One region of the Delftia sp. RIT313 genome, then DNA from elsewhere that is predicted to be linked to it. Evidence: riboswitches for the same ligand, from Rfam matches in the RefSeq annotation. Region 1 holds a riboswitch; the other holds the start of a gene.
What was found. Region 1 has a riboswitch for cobalamin ahead of BW39_RS13930 (TonB-dependent receptor). Riboswitches for the same ligand answer to the same signal wherever they lie in the genome.
Positions count from the first base shown of each region.

Region 1 (7,600 bases):
CAGCCAGGATCGCTTCGCCCGCCTGGATTGGGCGCGGATTGCCGCTGAGCTCGATGCCGAAGGCCATGCCCTGCTGCCGCAGCTGCTGACTGCGGATGAAAGCCGCGCCGTGGCCCGCGAGGCGGCAGCCGCGTCTGGCCTGCCGCCCTGCGTGCAGGCATGGCGCCCGGTGCTGTACGGGCATCTGCTGGCCCTGGCCAACCGCTGGCGCGAACACATGGGCTTGCAGCCTGAGTTGCCAGGCTGCTTCGAGGATTTCATGCGTCCGGGCCGACAAGCAGGCCAAACGCAGCCACAGCCACATCTGCTGCGCGTGCCGCAAGCGGGCCATGCCCCTCTGCGTTCATACAGCGAAGGTGCGGCGGTGTTTCCGCTGCAGCTGGTGCTGCTGCTGTCCCGGCCGGGCCAGGATTTCGAGGGCGGCGAATTCGTGATGACCGAGCAGCGCCCGCGCATGCAATCGCGCCCCATGGTGCTGCCGCTGGGCCTGGGGGATGCGGCCATCATCGCCACGGGGCCGCGCCCGGTGCGCGGTGCGGCGGGCTTTTACCGCGTGCATCTGCGGCATGCCATCAGCCGCGTTCACCGTGGCGAGTGGCTGGGTCTGGAGCTGCTTTTGCACGACGTGCCCCAGGCGCCAAAGGCTATGAAAACAGACCGCTGGCTATAATGCCGCGCCTGCAAAGGCATCCGTGCAACAGGTGTCCGCATGCCAGCCATGGGGATGAAACGGGAACAAGGTGACTGCCAGCAAATGCTTTTTGCGCTGCCGGCACAGGCCTTGGCTGCCCCCGCAACGGTAAACAAGTCAAGGCGCTCCATGCCTGTCCCGCCAGTCTCCGCAACCCTGCGGAGGGGCGATGACAGGCTGTCACTGGTTCATGGCGTGGTCTGCAACATGCAGCTTTTCGCGGGTGGATTGGGAAGACGGGGCGCTGGGCGGAAGGCATGTCCTTGCGCCGCTTGTGAGCCCGGAGACCGGCCTGCTGCGTTTCGCGCCTGCTGTGCAGGCGTTTTCTTGACTGTCTGCGGGGTGCGGATGGCAACGTCCTGCGCCCTTTCCTCCCACGCTGGCTGGAGAGGTGGCAGTGCCTTGCTTTCGCATCAGACGGTCGAAGACCGATGTTCGAAATGCATTCTTCCTTTTCCAGGGTTTCCAGCGCTCGCGCTGCCCAGTCCCTTTCCGTGCGGCTGAGCCCGCTGGCCCTGGCCTGCGCCTTCATCTGCCTGCCGGCGCAGGCTCAAACCCAAACGCCCACGCCCACGCCAACGCCCCCATCAACCGCCCTGCCCGAGGTCCAGGTCACCGGCCAGGCCGAACGCATCGGCCAGCAACTGGCCCAGCCTGCGCGCTCTGCCAGCCATACCGGCGTCTCCAACCAGGAAGTGCCGGCCAGCGTGGACGGCGTCTCTGCCGAGCAGATGCAGGAGCGCGGCGACTACGCCCTGGTGGACGCCGTCACGCGCACCGTGGGCCTGACCTCCAGCAGCACGCCGGGCAACGGCGGCCTGTCCTTCAGCAGCCGCGGCTTTGCGGGTGTCAATTCCGTGGGCGTGGCCGAAGACGGCATGGTGCTGGGCGTGGCCGCCGGCACCACGGCCTATCCGGGTGACAGCTGGGGCTACGAGCGCATCGACGTGCTGCGTGGACCGGCCTCGCTGATGTATGGCAGCGGCACCATGGGCGCCACGGTCAACGCCATCCGCAAGCAGCCCAGCCGCACCAGCTCGGCCGAGGTGCTGGTGGGTGCGGGCACGGACGACACGCTGCGCCTGGGCCTGGGCGTGACCGGCGCCCTGGGCGCCTATGCCAGCTACCGCATCGACAGCTACACCGCGCGCAGCGCGGGCGAGCGCGATCTGGACCAGTCGCGCAACGGCAAGTTCATGAGCACGCTGCGCTTGGAGCCCACGAGCGACCTGCAGATCGACCTGATTGCCGACCGCAGCGTGCAAAAGCCCAGCCGCTACTGGGGCACGCCGGGCCTGGACGGCAAGGTGGTGGAGTCGCTGCGCGACCGCAACTACAACGCCGAAGACAGCGTGCTGCGCTATGCCGACGAGCGCCTGCGCGCCAAGGTGCAATGGAAGGCCAATGACTGGCTGACGGTGCGCAACGAGCTGTACCACGTGAAGTCCGACCGCCACTGGCGCAACATCGAGGCCTACGCGCTCAACCCCGCCACCTGGACCGTGGGCCGCTCCGACTACCTGGAAATCCTGCACGACCTGGAGCAGACCGGCAACCGCCTGGGCCTGAACGTGGACCGGGGCTCGCACAAGATCGCCATGGGCTGGGAGGCCGCGCGCATCAACCTGCGGCTGTCCAACAATTCGCCCTATGGCGGCTCGTCCACGGTCTCGGCCTGGGATCCCGTGCATGGCAGCTGGGCCAGCCCCGATCTCACCGCCGCCAAGACAGAAACCGGCGTGACCCAGCATGCCCTGTACCTGGAAGATGCCTGGCGCATCAGCAACCGCTGGCTGGCCATGGCCGGCCTGCGCCGCGATGTCTACGACTTTGCCAGCCACTCGCTGGTGGGCGGCACGGATTTCAACAAGACGCTGGCCGCCACCTCCTGGCGCCTGGGCCTGACCTATGAGTTAGCCCGCAACACCCATGTCTATGGGCAGATCAACTCGGGACACGATCCCGTCAACAGCCTGGTGTCGCTGAACCTGGCCAACACGGCTTACAAGCTGAGCAAGGGCCGCCAGGCCGAGATCGGCATCAAGCAGCAAGTGGCTGGCGGGCGCGGCGAATGGACGCTGGCTGTGTTCGACATCAAGAAGGACGACATCATCACGCGCGACCCCGACCGCCCGGCCATCTCCATCCAGGGCGGCAGCCAGTCCTCGCGCGGGGCCGAGGTCACCGCCACCTTCCAGGCCACGCCCGCCCTGCGCGTGGAGGGCAATCTGTCCTATGTGGACGCCCAGTTCGACAAGCTCATCGAGGCTGGCGGCAACCGCGCAGGCAACCGTCCGCAGAACGTGGCCAAGACCACGGCCAACCTCTGGGGCCACTACCGCGTGGGCGCCTGGCAAGCCTCGCTGGGCCTGCGCTACGTGGGTGACCGCTTTGGCAACAACGCCAATACCGTGAACCTGCCCGCCTACACCGTGGCCGACGCCGCGCTGAGCTGGCAGGTGGACCCGCGCACCACCCTGAGCCTGATCGGCCGCAACCTGGCCGACAGGGTCTATGTGGGATCGAGCTACGGCAGCCAGTTCCTGGTCGGGCAAGGCCGCCGCTTCGAGATCGCGGCCCATATCCGGTTCTGATGGCCATGGCGCGCTCCAAAAGCCTCCACGGTCTCCACGGCCTGTGCGCTGGCGCCCTGGCGGCCACCCTGCTGCTGGCCGGCTGCTCGCGCAGCGATTCCGGCACCACCAGTGAACTGCCGGCACCGGCTGCCGCACCGCAGGCGGCCGTGACCGTCAATGTCTGCGGCAGCCCCGTGACCTACGCCAGCGCACCGCTGCGCGCCGTGACCCATGACGTGAACATCACCGAGATGTTCCTCTTTCTGGGCCTGGGCGACCGGCTGGTGGGCTACAGCGGTATCACGCAGGCCAAGCAGATCGACCCGGCCTTCCAGGCCCAGCTGGCCCGCGTGCCGCGGCTGGCCGAGCGCGAGATGAACCTGGAGGCCATCCTGGGCGCCTCGGCCGACTTCGTCTTCGGAGGCTGGAGCTACGGTTTTCGCCAGGGCCAGGTCACGCCCGAGGTGCTGCAGCGCCACGGCATTGCCTCGTATGTGCTGTCCGAATCGTGCATCCGCGTGGGGCCGCGCAGCCAGGTGGCGCTGGAAGACGGCCTGACCGACCTGCGCAACCTGGGCCGCATCTTCCGCATCGACGCCCATGCCGAGCAACTGGCGCAGGGGCTGGAGCGCGACCTGAAGGACCTGCGCGAGCGCATGCAGGGCGTGCGGCAGCGGCCTTCGGTCTTCGTCTACGACAGCGGCCAGGACATCCCCGTGACCGTGGGCCGCTACGGCATGCCGCAGGCCATGATCGAGGAAGCGGGCGGGCGCAACATCTTCGACGACATTCCCAGCAACTGGCCTGCAGGCAACTGGGAGGACGTGGTGCAGCGCAACCCGCAGTGGATCGTCATCATCGACTACGGCCAGCCCCATGCCCAGGGCAAGATCGACTTCCTGCTGGCCAAGCCCGAGCTGGCCGGCGTCGATGCCATCCGCGAAAAGCGGTTCTTCGTGATGACCTATGCCGAGGCCACGCCCGGCCCGCGCAACATTGCGCGGACCCGCGCCCTGGCGCAGGCCCTGCACCCCGACCGCATGCCGGCGCCCAGCCATGCGGCCAACTGATTCTCGCTGGCCCAGGCGCCCTGGCGCCGCCCGCCTCTGGTGCCTGCTGCTGTTCGCGGCCCTGTTGCTGGTGATGACGCTGGCCATCACCTGGGGGCCCGTGGACATGCCGGCCAGCACGGTCTGGCGCATTGCCTGGAGCCGGCTGCTGCAGGTGCTGGGCATGCAGCCGCCGCCACTGGAGGGCATCACGCCGCAGCACCAGCAGATCGTTTGGCTGATCCGCATGCCGCGCGTGCTGCTGGCGGCCCTGGTGGGCGCGGGGCTTGCCGTGGTGGGCACCATCATGCAGGCCATGGTGCGCAATCCGCTGGCCGATCCCTATCTGCTGGGCGTGTCCTCTGGTGCGTCGGTGGGCGCCGTGGCCGTGCTGGCCTTCGGTGCGCTGGCCTCGGCCGGCATGTACGCCCTCACGGCCGGGGCCTTTGCCGGGGCGCTGGCGGCCACCGTCGCCGTCTACCTGCTGGCGCGCTCCCAGGGCCGCATTCATGCCACGCGGCTGATCCTGGGTGGTGTGGCCATCGGCTATGTGCTGGCAGGCGTGACCAGCCTGATCACCCTGTCATCGGGCCAGCGTGACCTGGCCAATGCCCTGCTGACCTGGACGCTGGGCAGCCTGGCCGGCACGCAGTGGGAGGAACTGGGCATTCCCGCCGCCGTGCTGGCTGCGGGAATGCTCTGGCTGGGGCTGCAGACGCGCCCGCTCAACGCCCTGCTGGCCGGTGACGAGGCCGCCGCCACGCTGGGCGTGGACACGGCACGGCTGCGGCGCGCACTGTTCCTGGCGGTGTCGCTGCTCACGGGCACCATGGTGGCGGTCAGCGGCGCCATCGGCTTTGTGGGGCTGATCGTGCCGCACGCCGCGCGCATGCTGGTGGGCACGGACCACCGGCGCGTGCTGCCCGTGGCCGCCCTTGCCGGCGCCCTGCTGCTGGTGCTGGTGGATCTTGTCGCGCGCACGGCCTTTGCGCCCATGGAACTGCCCGTGGGCGTGATCACCTCGCTGATCGGCGGACCCTTCTTCGTCTGGATGCTGGTGCGCCAGCCGGTGCAGGGAGGGCGCGGCCCATGAAGCTGCAAGCCCAGGACCTGTGCTGGAGTGCCGATGCCCGGCGTGCCGACGCCCGGCGCATCGTGGACCAGGCCAGCCTCGCCCTGCACAGCGGCGAATGCGTGGGGCTCATCGGCCCCAACGGCAGCGGCAAATCCACCCTGCTGCGCATGCTCTACCGCGTGTTGCGGCCCGACGCAGGCTGCGTGCTGCTGAACCAGCGCGACATCCGGGACATGACGGCGCGCGAGTTCGCGGCCCAGGTCTCGGTCCTGGCGCAGGAGGCGCCGCAGAGCTTTGACTTCACCGTGCGCGAAGCCGTGATGATGGGCCGCATCCCCCACCAGTCCCCCTGGGCGCGCGACAGCGCCGAGGACCTCGCCTGCATGCGGCAGGCGCTGGCCCAGGTGAATGCCCTGGCGCTGGAGGAGCGGCGTTTCTCCAGCCTGTCCGGCGGCGAGAAGCAGCGCGTGCTCGTGGCCCGGGCGCTGGCCCAGCAGCCACGGCTGATGCTGCTGGACGAGCCGACCAACCACCTGGACATACGCCATCAACTGGAGTTGATGTCACTGGTCCGGCGCCTGCAGATCAGCAGCATCGTCGCCCTGCACGACCTCAACATCGCCGCCCACTACTGCGACCGTCTCTATCTCATGGAACAAGGCCGCATCGTTGCCCATGGCACACCGGCCCAGGTACTGACCCCGGCCACCATCGGCCAGGTCTACGGCGTGGCTGCCGAGGTGGACATCCATGCCGCCACCGGCCGGCTGCGCATCAGCTTCATTCCCGATGAACTCCTCTGACACATCCCTCCCGCCCGGGCCCGACGCCGTGATCGTGCTGGGCCGTGGCGGCACGGGCGCAGCCTCGCGCCAAAGCCTCATCGAACTGGCCGATGCCTTGCGCCAGACGCTGGAGCCGGCCTGCAAGGTCGTCACATCCTTCGTGGACAAGGCCGCACCCTCGCTGCCCGAGGCGCTGCAGCAATGCCTGCCGGCCCGCTCCATCGTCGTGCTGCCCCTGTTCGCGCCCGACGAGCCTGCCTTGCTGCGCTGGCTGCACAAGCTGGCCATGCGCTGGCGCTCGCAGTTGCCGGACCAGGGCGTGCAGGTGCGGTTTGCCGACCATCTGCTGGGCGCCCCCGCCATGCCCGCGCTGCTGCTGTCTCAGATGGCGCAGGCCCTTCAGGCCCCCGACATTGCCGAGACCGCTGGCGACCAATGGCAGCACGATCCCCAGGCCTGGTCCCAGGTGCCGGACCACCAGCACCACGCCCTGGTCTGCACGGGACCGCGCTGCACCGCCCTGGGCGCCGTGGCCGTCTGGCAAAGCCTGGGCGAGGCCGTGCAGGCCAGCAGCGAACTGCGTGCCAGGCTGCGCCTGCGGCAGACCAGCTGCCAGTACCCCTGCAACCATGGCCCGCTGGCCATCGTCTATCCGGACGGCGTCTGGTACGGGCGGCTCACGGCCGAGAATGCCGCCGAAGTGATCGAAACCCATGTGCTCTCGCGGCAGGTCTGCGCGGAGCACCATGTGCACGGGCCTGTGGAGCTGGGGACGCGGGCTTCGTGATGTCTCAGGGCTGCGCCGTCTCCAGCTCCGCCAGCCTCACCGCCACAAAATCCCGCAACGCACGCACCAGCGGCGTGAACTGCCTGCGGCTGGGGGCGACCAGGAACAGCGGCACGCACTCGGTCGTCCAGTCGGTGCACAGCGCAAGAAGGCGGCCCTGGGCCAGGTCCTCGGCCACGTCGAAATACGATTTGTAGGCAATCCCCCGCCCGGCCACGGCCCAGCGCCGCACGGCATCTCCGTCATTGGCCACATTGCGGCCGCGCACCCGCACATGGACCGGCTCAGGTACGGCAGTCCCCTGCCCTGCCGGCCAGAAGCTCCAGCGGTCGTGCACTTCCTCGCCCAGCATGAAGCACAGGCAGTCATGTCCGGCCAGGTCGTGGGGGGTGGCGGGAGCGCCGCGCTGCTGCAGATAGGAGGGCGCGGCGCAAAGCACGCGGCGGTGCGTGTCCGACAGCGGCAAGGCCACCAAGCTGGAATCCTGCGGCCTGCCATAGCGAAAAGCCGCATCCACAGGCTCGCTGTAGACATTGGCAGCGCGGTCGGACAGGTGCAGGCGCAGATCCACGCCTGCATGCTGGCTCTGGAACTCGTCCAGCCAGGGCATAAGCACGTTGCGGCCCAGGTCGGAGGG
Region 1 covers NZ_JFYT01000047.1:16,852-24,451, reverse strand. The annotation lists gene BW39_RS13935 (2OG-Fe(II) oxygenase) at 1-670, shown strand, start outside; cobalamin riboswitch at 683-1,001, shown strand; gene BW39_RS13930 (TonB-dependent receptor) at 1,123-3,285, shown strand; gene BW39_RS13925 (ABC transporter substrate-binding protein) at 3,285-4,337, shown strand; gene BW39_RS13920 (FecCD family ABC transporter permease) at 4,324-5,409, shown strand; gene BW39_RS13915 (ABC transporter ATP-binding protein) at 5,406-6,194, shown strand; gene BW39_RS13910 ((2Fe-2S) ferredoxin domain-containing protein) at 6,181-6,963, shown strand; gene BW39_RS13905 (LysR family transcriptional regulator) at 6,968-7,600, opposite strand, start outside.

Region 2 (7,600 bases), on a different contig from region 1:
ACCACGCCGTAACCGCCCAGTTGCAGGGTGTTCGCCTCGTCTGCGTAGCGGCCGCTGTACAGCTGCGCTTCGCCGCCCAGCGTCCAGCCGGCCGCCTGGGTGTCGGCGTTGAGCTTGAGCATGCGCTTGGAGCGGTAGGGCAGCAGCTTGCCGGTCTCCAGGTTCTCGGGGTTCATGAAGTCCAGCGAGGCGCCCAGGTTGGCGCTGCCCAGGCGCGTGCTGCCCGACAGCGTCAGGCCGGTGATCTCCGCGCTCTGCCAGTTGCGGTAGCAGTTGCAGGGAAGGGCGCTGTTCCAGTCGTAGGTGATGAGGTTCTTGAACTTGTTGCGGTAGACCACGGTCGAGAGGCGGTTGGCACCGGCCGCATAGTGCAGGCCCGTTTCCACGTTGGTGCTGCTTTCGGGCTTGAGGTCGGCCGCCGCCTGGCCCGTGAAGCGTTCGTACAGCGTGGGCGTGCGGAAGGCCGTGCCGGCCGATGCCACCCAGCGCCAGCGCTCGTCGATCTGCAGGCCGTAGCCCAGGCCGCCCGTGGTCTTGTTCTGCTGGTCGCGCACCTGGTCGTGGCGCAGGTTGGCGTCGAACTGGTGGCGCCCCTCCGTCAGGCGCCAGCCGGCCGACAGGGAGTTCTGCACGCGCCGGCTGTCGGTGTTCTGCGTCCAGGCGTATTGCGTGTCCAGCCTGTCCTCGCGGCGTTCCAGGTCGATGTTGAAACGGTGCTGGCCCAGCGTGAACAGGTTCTGCAGCAGGTAGTTGGTGGAGCGGCCCTTGGCGCTTTCCGACGACTGGGTGTGGCGGTCGCTTTGGCTGTCGGTATGGGAGACCTGGACCACGCTTTTGTACATGGCGTTCCAGCCTGCCTGCCAGCGCAGGCTGCCGGTGGTGTTCTTGACCACGTCGTAGTCGTCGAAAGGCGGCGGGCTCTGGTCGTAGTGGGTGCGCAGGCGGCTGTGCAGCAGGCTGGCGTCGATCTGGTGGATGCCCGTTTTGTAGCCCGCGTTCAGGCCCAGCGAGGTGTTGCTGTAGCCATCCTTGTCCGGGTTGGGCGAGAAGGTGTTGCCGGGGTAGACGTCGAAGCCGTCGCTGCGCTCGTCCGCCAGGTTCAGCCCGTAGGTGAAGCCGTTGGCTCCGCCCTGAAATCCCGTGGCCAGCTTGCTGGTGCCCTGGTTGCCTATGCCCGCCTCGGCATAGGCGCGGGTCTGGCCGTCCGCCCGCTTGGTGAAGATCTGGATTACGCCGCCCATGGCGTCTGAGCCATAGATGGCGGCGGCCGGGCCGCGCAGCACCTCGATGCGCTCGATCTGCGCCAGCGGCAGGGTGGACCAGACCGCGCCGCCCTGCAGCTCCTGCGAGCTGTAGCGCACGCCGTCGATGAACACGGCAGTGTGCTGGTTGCTGGTGCCGCGCAGGTAGACCGAGGTGACCTGGCCCGGCCCGCCATTGCGGTTGATCTGCACGCCCGGCACCTGCACCAGCAGGTCGGCCACGCCCGTGGCGCCGCTGCGGGCAATGGTCTCGGCGTCGATCACGGTCATGTCGGCCGTGACGGTGCGCAGGGACTGTTCGCTGCGCGAGGCGGTGACGACCACCGTATCGAGCTGGGAGGTCTGTGCGCGCTGCGCCTGTTGTGCCTGTTGTACCTGTGCTTGGGCCTGGCAGGCCAGCAGCGAGGCCGCAGCCAGGGCGGACAACGTGCGCAGTACGGGGAACGCCGAGGGCGAGCGAAGAGCGGCGCCAGGGGCGCGCGCGAGGGCGAGGGTGTGCATGGATGCGAGCCAGTTGCGCGCCAGCGACCCCGCCGGCACGGAAACCACAAAGACCGGCTGCGCTGCATGCGCGGCCGGCCGCCTGTTGGCCGGTATCCAGACTGGTGACGCACTCGCCAAGGCCTTCCCGGGCTGTACGCCCAGTGGCACGGGTTTGGCGGGGGCCGGTGCAATGCACGCGGCGTTTCACTCACTGTTGCGGGGGCAGTACATGCGGGCGGCTTTATCTGGCCGCCCCATGTTTCCCGTTTAACCGCAGCCCCTGGGGCTGCTGGCACCAACGGCGGCGATTGTACGGCGGGGCGTTCAGTACCGATGTAAAGCTTGCTTGACATACCCGCCGGTGGCATCGCACAATGTCAAGCATCCTTTACACATTGCGAGAGACTTCCATGAATCAAACAACGGTCACCAACCGCCGCTACCAGAAGGAACTTGGATTTGCGCTGCTGCTCTACATGGCGCTGCTTGTGGGGGCGCTTTTGCTCAGCGCCGACATGCAGGCCGGGGCCCTGCGCACAGCGCTGCTGCTGAGCCCCATGCTGGCGTTTGCGCTGGCCGTGCGGGCCATCGTGCGCCTGGTGCGCGATACCGACGAGTTCCTGCGCAAGTCCATGCTGGAGCAGCTGGCGATTGCGGCGGCGGGCACGGCCGGCATCACCTTCACCTACGGATTCCTGGAAATGGCAGGTTTTCCCAAGCTCAGCATGTTCATGGTATGGCCCTTGATGGGTGCGCTCTGGGTGGCTGCCTCGGTGGCCCACTGGCTGCGCAGCCGATGAGCTGTTCCGCCAAAGTGCCCCTCCCATGAAAAACACCATCCGTGAACTGCGCGCCGAGCGCGGCTGGAGCCAGGCCGCGCTGGCGGACCTGCTGGGCGTGTCGCGCCAGACCGTGAATGCGATCGAGACGGGCCGCTACGACCCCAGCCTGCCGCTGGCATTCGCCATTGCCCGGGTGTTCGAGACCCGGATCGAAGCGATCTTCCAGGAGGGTTGAGCGCAGCGCTCAGGCCACGATCATGACCAGCAGCACCAGGCCCAGCAGGGCCAGGTAGGCCTTGGCATGCAGGGCATCGGGAATGCGGCCGATCAGCGGTGCCGCCAGCCTGATGCCCGTCCACGATCCGGCCGTCAGCAGCGCAAAGGCCTGCAGGTCCACATAGCCCACATGCCAGAGGCCCAGCCCCGCGCCCTGCGATGCCAGCATGTAGGCAGCGGTGCCCGCCACGGCCATGGGCAGAGACAGGGGGCTGGCCATGGCCGTGGCGGCCGCCATGCTGGCGCCGCGCCGGCGCATCAGCGGCACGGTCATCACGCTGCCGCCCACGCCCAGGAAGGCTGCAATCGCGCCAATCGCCAGGCCTGCGATGGCGGCGGGCCTGCGGCCCATGGGCTGCAATTGGGCGGTGGTGCCGTGCACGAAGCCCGGGCGCAGCAGCGCGTCGGCAATGGTCAGCGCAAGGTAGGCAATGAAAGCCCAGCGCACCCAGTCGCCGTTGAGCCAGGTGGCGGCCGCCGCGCCCGCCACGGCGCCGGCCGCGATGAAGCCAGCCAGCGGCCGCACCTGCTCCCACGGCAGGGCGCCCGCGCGGTGCTGGCGCAGCGTGGCCATGGAGGCGCCAAAAATCATCACGCAGGTGGAGGTGGCCACGGCAATGTGCATGGCAGCCTGGCCAATGGCGGAGTCCGCGCCGTGGATGGAGGTCAGCAGCGCATAAAGCAGCGGAACGGCCACGAAGCCGCCGCCAAAGCCGAAGAGCACGGTGGTCACGCCGGCAAGCACACCGAAAGCCAGCAGCAGGAGAGGAAACACAGACAGTCCTTTGGAAAAAACGAGCAAGGACTGAACCTTAGGATGCTGCGGTTTGGCCTGCTTTCGCGGATGGGTCAATAATCCTCGAATTCCTGCCAAAGCCTGTTGGCTGTTTTCCGGACATTCCCATGCTCAACATCCCGCTGCATTCCGTGGACGCCGTGGCGCGCGATGTGCTGGCCATCGGCACCGACTACACGCCTGGCACGCTGCTGCCCACGCACAGCCACCGGCGTGCCCAGTTTCTCTACGGGATGAGCGGGCTGATGGAAGTGGAAACCGACGACGGCGCCTGGACCATCCCGCCCTACAGCGGCGTGTGGATTCCGGCCAGCAAGCCGCACAGCGTGCGCATGCAGGGCGTGAGCACGCGCAGCCTGTACATCGAACCGGCTGCTGCGCCCCGCCCGGGTGTGCACTGCGAGGCCCTGGTCGTCACCCCGCTACTGCACCAGCTGCTGCTGTCCTGCGCCGACCTGCCGGCGCTGTACGACGAAGCAGGCCGCGACGGCGCCCTGGTCACGCTGGTGCTGCATGAGCTGGCCTCGGCCCGCAGCCTGCCGCTGTTCGCGCCCATTCCCCGCGATGAAAAGCTGGCCGCCCTGTGCAAGCAGTTCCTGGCCCAGCCCAGCATCCGCGCCACGCCGCAGGACTGGGCGCAGACGCTGAACAAGAGCCTGCGCACCTTCAGCCGGTTTTTCCAGCAGCACACAGGCATGGCCTTTGGCGCCTGGCGCCAGCAGGCCTGCCTGCTGGCGGCGGTGTCCCGGCTGTCTGCGGGCGCATCGGTCACGCAGGTGGCGCTGGACCTCGGCTATGACAGCCCCAGCGCGTTTTCCACCATGTTCCGCAAGGCGCTGGGCCGGGTGCCTTCGGAGCTGGTGAGCCGGGTCTAGGCGGGAACGCTGGCCTGGGCAGCCGTTTCCCGTGTCATGGCCCAGAACACCAGGGCCGCCAGGCTGAACGCCGCCCCCGCCACGCAGACGCCGTGCCAGCCAAACCGCGCGTAGGCATTGGTGGCAATCAGCGCGCCCAGCCCGCTGCCCACGGCATAGAACAGCATGTACAGGCCCACCAGCCGGCTGTGGGCCTGCGGATTGCTGCGAAAGATCAGGCTCTGGTTGGTCACATGCAGGGCCTGGCCGCCCAGGTCCAGCAGCACGATGCCGGCAACCAGCGCCCACAGGGACTGCTCCAGCAGCGCAATCGGCGCCCAGGCCAGCAGCAGGATCACCAGCGCGCCCAGGCTGGTGCGCTGCGCGAAACCCTGGTCGGCCCAGTGCCCGGCACGGGCTGCTGCCAGTGCGCCCACCACGCCGGCCAGGCCAAAGGCGCCGATGGCCGTGAGCGACAGGCTGTAGGGCGGTGCGCTCAGCGGCAGGACCAGGGCGCTCCAGAAGATATTGAAGGTGGCAAACATCAGCAGGGCCAGCATGCCGCGTGTGCGCAGCATGCGGTCCTGGCGCAGCAGCTGGAGCATGGAGGCGAGCAGCTGCGTGTAGCTGGGTGCATGCAAGGGCACCGCCAGCCGGGGCAGTTGCCGCCACAGGAGCCAGGCCAGGGCCAGCATCAACAGGGCCGAGCAGGCATAGACGCCACGCCAGCCAGCCAGGTCACCCACGGCGCCGGCAAACACGCGCGCCAAAAGCAGGCCGATGAAAACACCGCCCTGGGCCGCGCCCACCACGCGCCCGCGCTCATGCGCCTGGCTGGCGCTGGCCGCATAGGCGATCAGCCCCTGCGTCATGGCCGTGCCCAGCAGGCCCACGGCCAGCATGCCCCCCAGCAGCAGAACGGCCGAACGCGCGGTGCTGACGGCCGCCAGGGCCAGTACCAGGCCCAGCAACTGCAAAAGCATGAGCCGCCGCCGCTCCAGCCGGTCGCCCAGCGGCACCAGCAGCAGCAGTGCCAGCGCGCAGCCGGCCTGCGTGGCGGTGACCACGCCGCCCACGGCCGCATGGCTGATGCCGAAGTCGGCCGCCAGCGCCTCCAGCAGCGGCTGGGCGTAGTAAACATTGGCCACGCTCAGGCCGCTGGCAGCGGCGAACAACAGCACCAGGCTGCGCGGCATGCGGACCGTGTCCGGGGCAGGGAGGGCGTTCATGGGTTGAGTCCAGTTGCAAAACAAAACTAGTTGGATGCTAGTTGAACCAGTTTTGAAATGCAACCAAAATGACGCCATGAAAGAAGACATCCGCCCTGACACACCGCAGCCCTGTCCGGTGGCCCGCTCCCTGGATGTGATCGGCGACCGCTGGTCGCTGCTCATCGTGCGCGATGCCTTTGACGGCATCAGCCGCTTTGGCGATTTCCAGCGAAGCCTGGGCGCGGCCCGCAATATCCTGGCCGACCGGCTGCGCCGGCTGGTGGAGGCCGGCATCCTGGAAACCCGACCGGCCGCCGAAGGCTCGGCCTACCTGGAATACGTGCTCACGGCTCAGGGACTGGAGCTGTTCCCGGTGATCGTGGCGTTGCGGCAATGGGGCGAAGGCCATCTGTTCGCGCCGGGCGAGGCGCATTCGTTGCTGCTGGACCGCCAGACAGGCCTGCCTGTCGCGCCCATGCTGCCGCGCGGTGGTGATGGCCGGGCCTTGCTGCCGGGCCAGACCGTGGTTCAGAAAATCGATTGATGGATATCCATGCTCTCTGCCTTCGTATCACTCATCTACGTACAGATTTCTCCCGAGCGCCTGACGCTGAAGGATCCGAAGACCGGGCAGACCTTGTCGGAGGTTCCCGAGCTGGCCCTGAGTCCGCCGCCCCGGCGCCGGATTCTCGCGGCCGGCCCGCAGGCCAGGCTCGCGGCTGCATCGGAGCCTGCCGAAGTCGTCAATCCCTTCGCCCACCCGCGTTCGCTGATATCGGACTTCATCCTGGCCGAGCAGCTTCTGAAGTACCAGCTCAGGCGCATGCATCGGCGTGCCTGGCTGGCGGCCTCCCCGCACATCGTCATCCATCCGCTGGGCGACCCCGAGGGCGGATTCACCCAGGTGGAACTGAGGGCCTTGCGCGAGCTGGCCAACGCGGCCGGCGCCTCGAAGGTGAATGTCTGGACAGGCCGGCCCTTGACAGACGAGGAATTGCTGACGCGCAAGCCCCCTGCGCAGGGCGGTGTCTGGGAGTGAGGCTTTGCTCCTCGCCATGAAAAAAGCGCCCGTCACAACGGGCGCTTTGTCTGGGTCAGCGCAAGGGCCGGCAACGGGCCATCAGAACCGCGCCATCAGAACCGCGCCGTCATCCCCACGAAGTAGGTACGGCCGCCGTTGTCATAGTTGGCGCCGATGGTGCGGGTTTCCTTGTCGGCCAGGTTGATGATGCCGGCGCGCAGGGTCAGGGTGTCGGTCACGTTGTAGTTCATGGACACGTCAAAGGTCGTATAGGCCTTGGCGAAGGTGGTGGCCGTGCCCGTGGTCACGACTTCCTTGCCCACGTGGCGGGCGCTGAACATGGCGGACCAGCCCTGGCGGATCTGCCACTGCAGCGACGAGTAGATGGACAGCTCGGGCACGGCCAGCAGCGAGGCGCCCGTGCTCAGGTTCTTGGACTCGAACATCTTGGTGATGTTGGTGTTCCAGGTCAGGCCCTTGGCCAGGGGAACGTTCACGAAGCCTTCCAGGCCGCGCGTACGCGCACGCTGGGCGTTGGCCATGCGTGTCCACCAGAAGCCGTTGTAGAAACCCAGCGGCTGGTAGTCGATCTTGTTCTTGAAGTTGGTGTGGAAGTAGGTGGCACCCAGCGCCCAGCCATTGCGGTCCCAGCTGGTACCCAGCTCGAAGTTGGTGCTGGTCTCGGGCTGCAGGTCGGGGTTGCCGGCCATGTAGCAGCCGCGCGTGCCGTCGGCATTCACGCTGGTGTTGGTCCAGCCCATGCCGGCCAGGCTGCGGCAGCCGTTGCCCCCGGATTGCGTGGCGGCGCTGGCCGAGTTTTCCTTCAGGTTGGGCGCACGGAAGCCGCGCGAGACGCCGCCGCGAACCGTCCACTCCGAGGCCGGGTGGTAGACCAGGTAGGCGCGCGGACTCCAG
Region 2 covers NZ_JFYT01000044.1:20,548-28,147, forward strand. The annotation lists gene BW39_RS12045 (TonB-dependent receptor domain-containing protein) at 1-1,763, opposite strand, end outside; cobalamin riboswitch at 1,834-2,059, opposite strand; gene BW39_RS12055 (hypothetical protein) at 2,156-2,545, shown strand; gene BW39_RS12060 (helix-turn-helix transcriptional regulator) at 2,571-2,762, shown strand; gene BW39_RS12065 (sulfite exporter TauE/SafE family protein) at 2,772-3,578, opposite strand; gene BW39_RS12070 (AraC family transcriptional regulator) at 3,707-4,474, shown strand; gene BW39_RS12075 (MFS transporter) at 4,471-5,682, opposite strand; gene BW39_RS12080 (winged helix-turn-helix transcriptional regulator) at 5,759-6,208, shown strand; gene BW39_RS12085 (rod shape-determining protein) at 6,218-6,703, shown strand; gene BW39_RS12090 (TonB-dependent receptor domain-containing protein) at 6,799-7,600, opposite strand, start outside.
Region 2: another riboswitch for cobalamin. It lies ahead of BW39_RS12045 (TonB-dependent receptor domain-containing protein); the one in region 1 lies ahead of BW39_RS13930 (TonB-dependent receptor).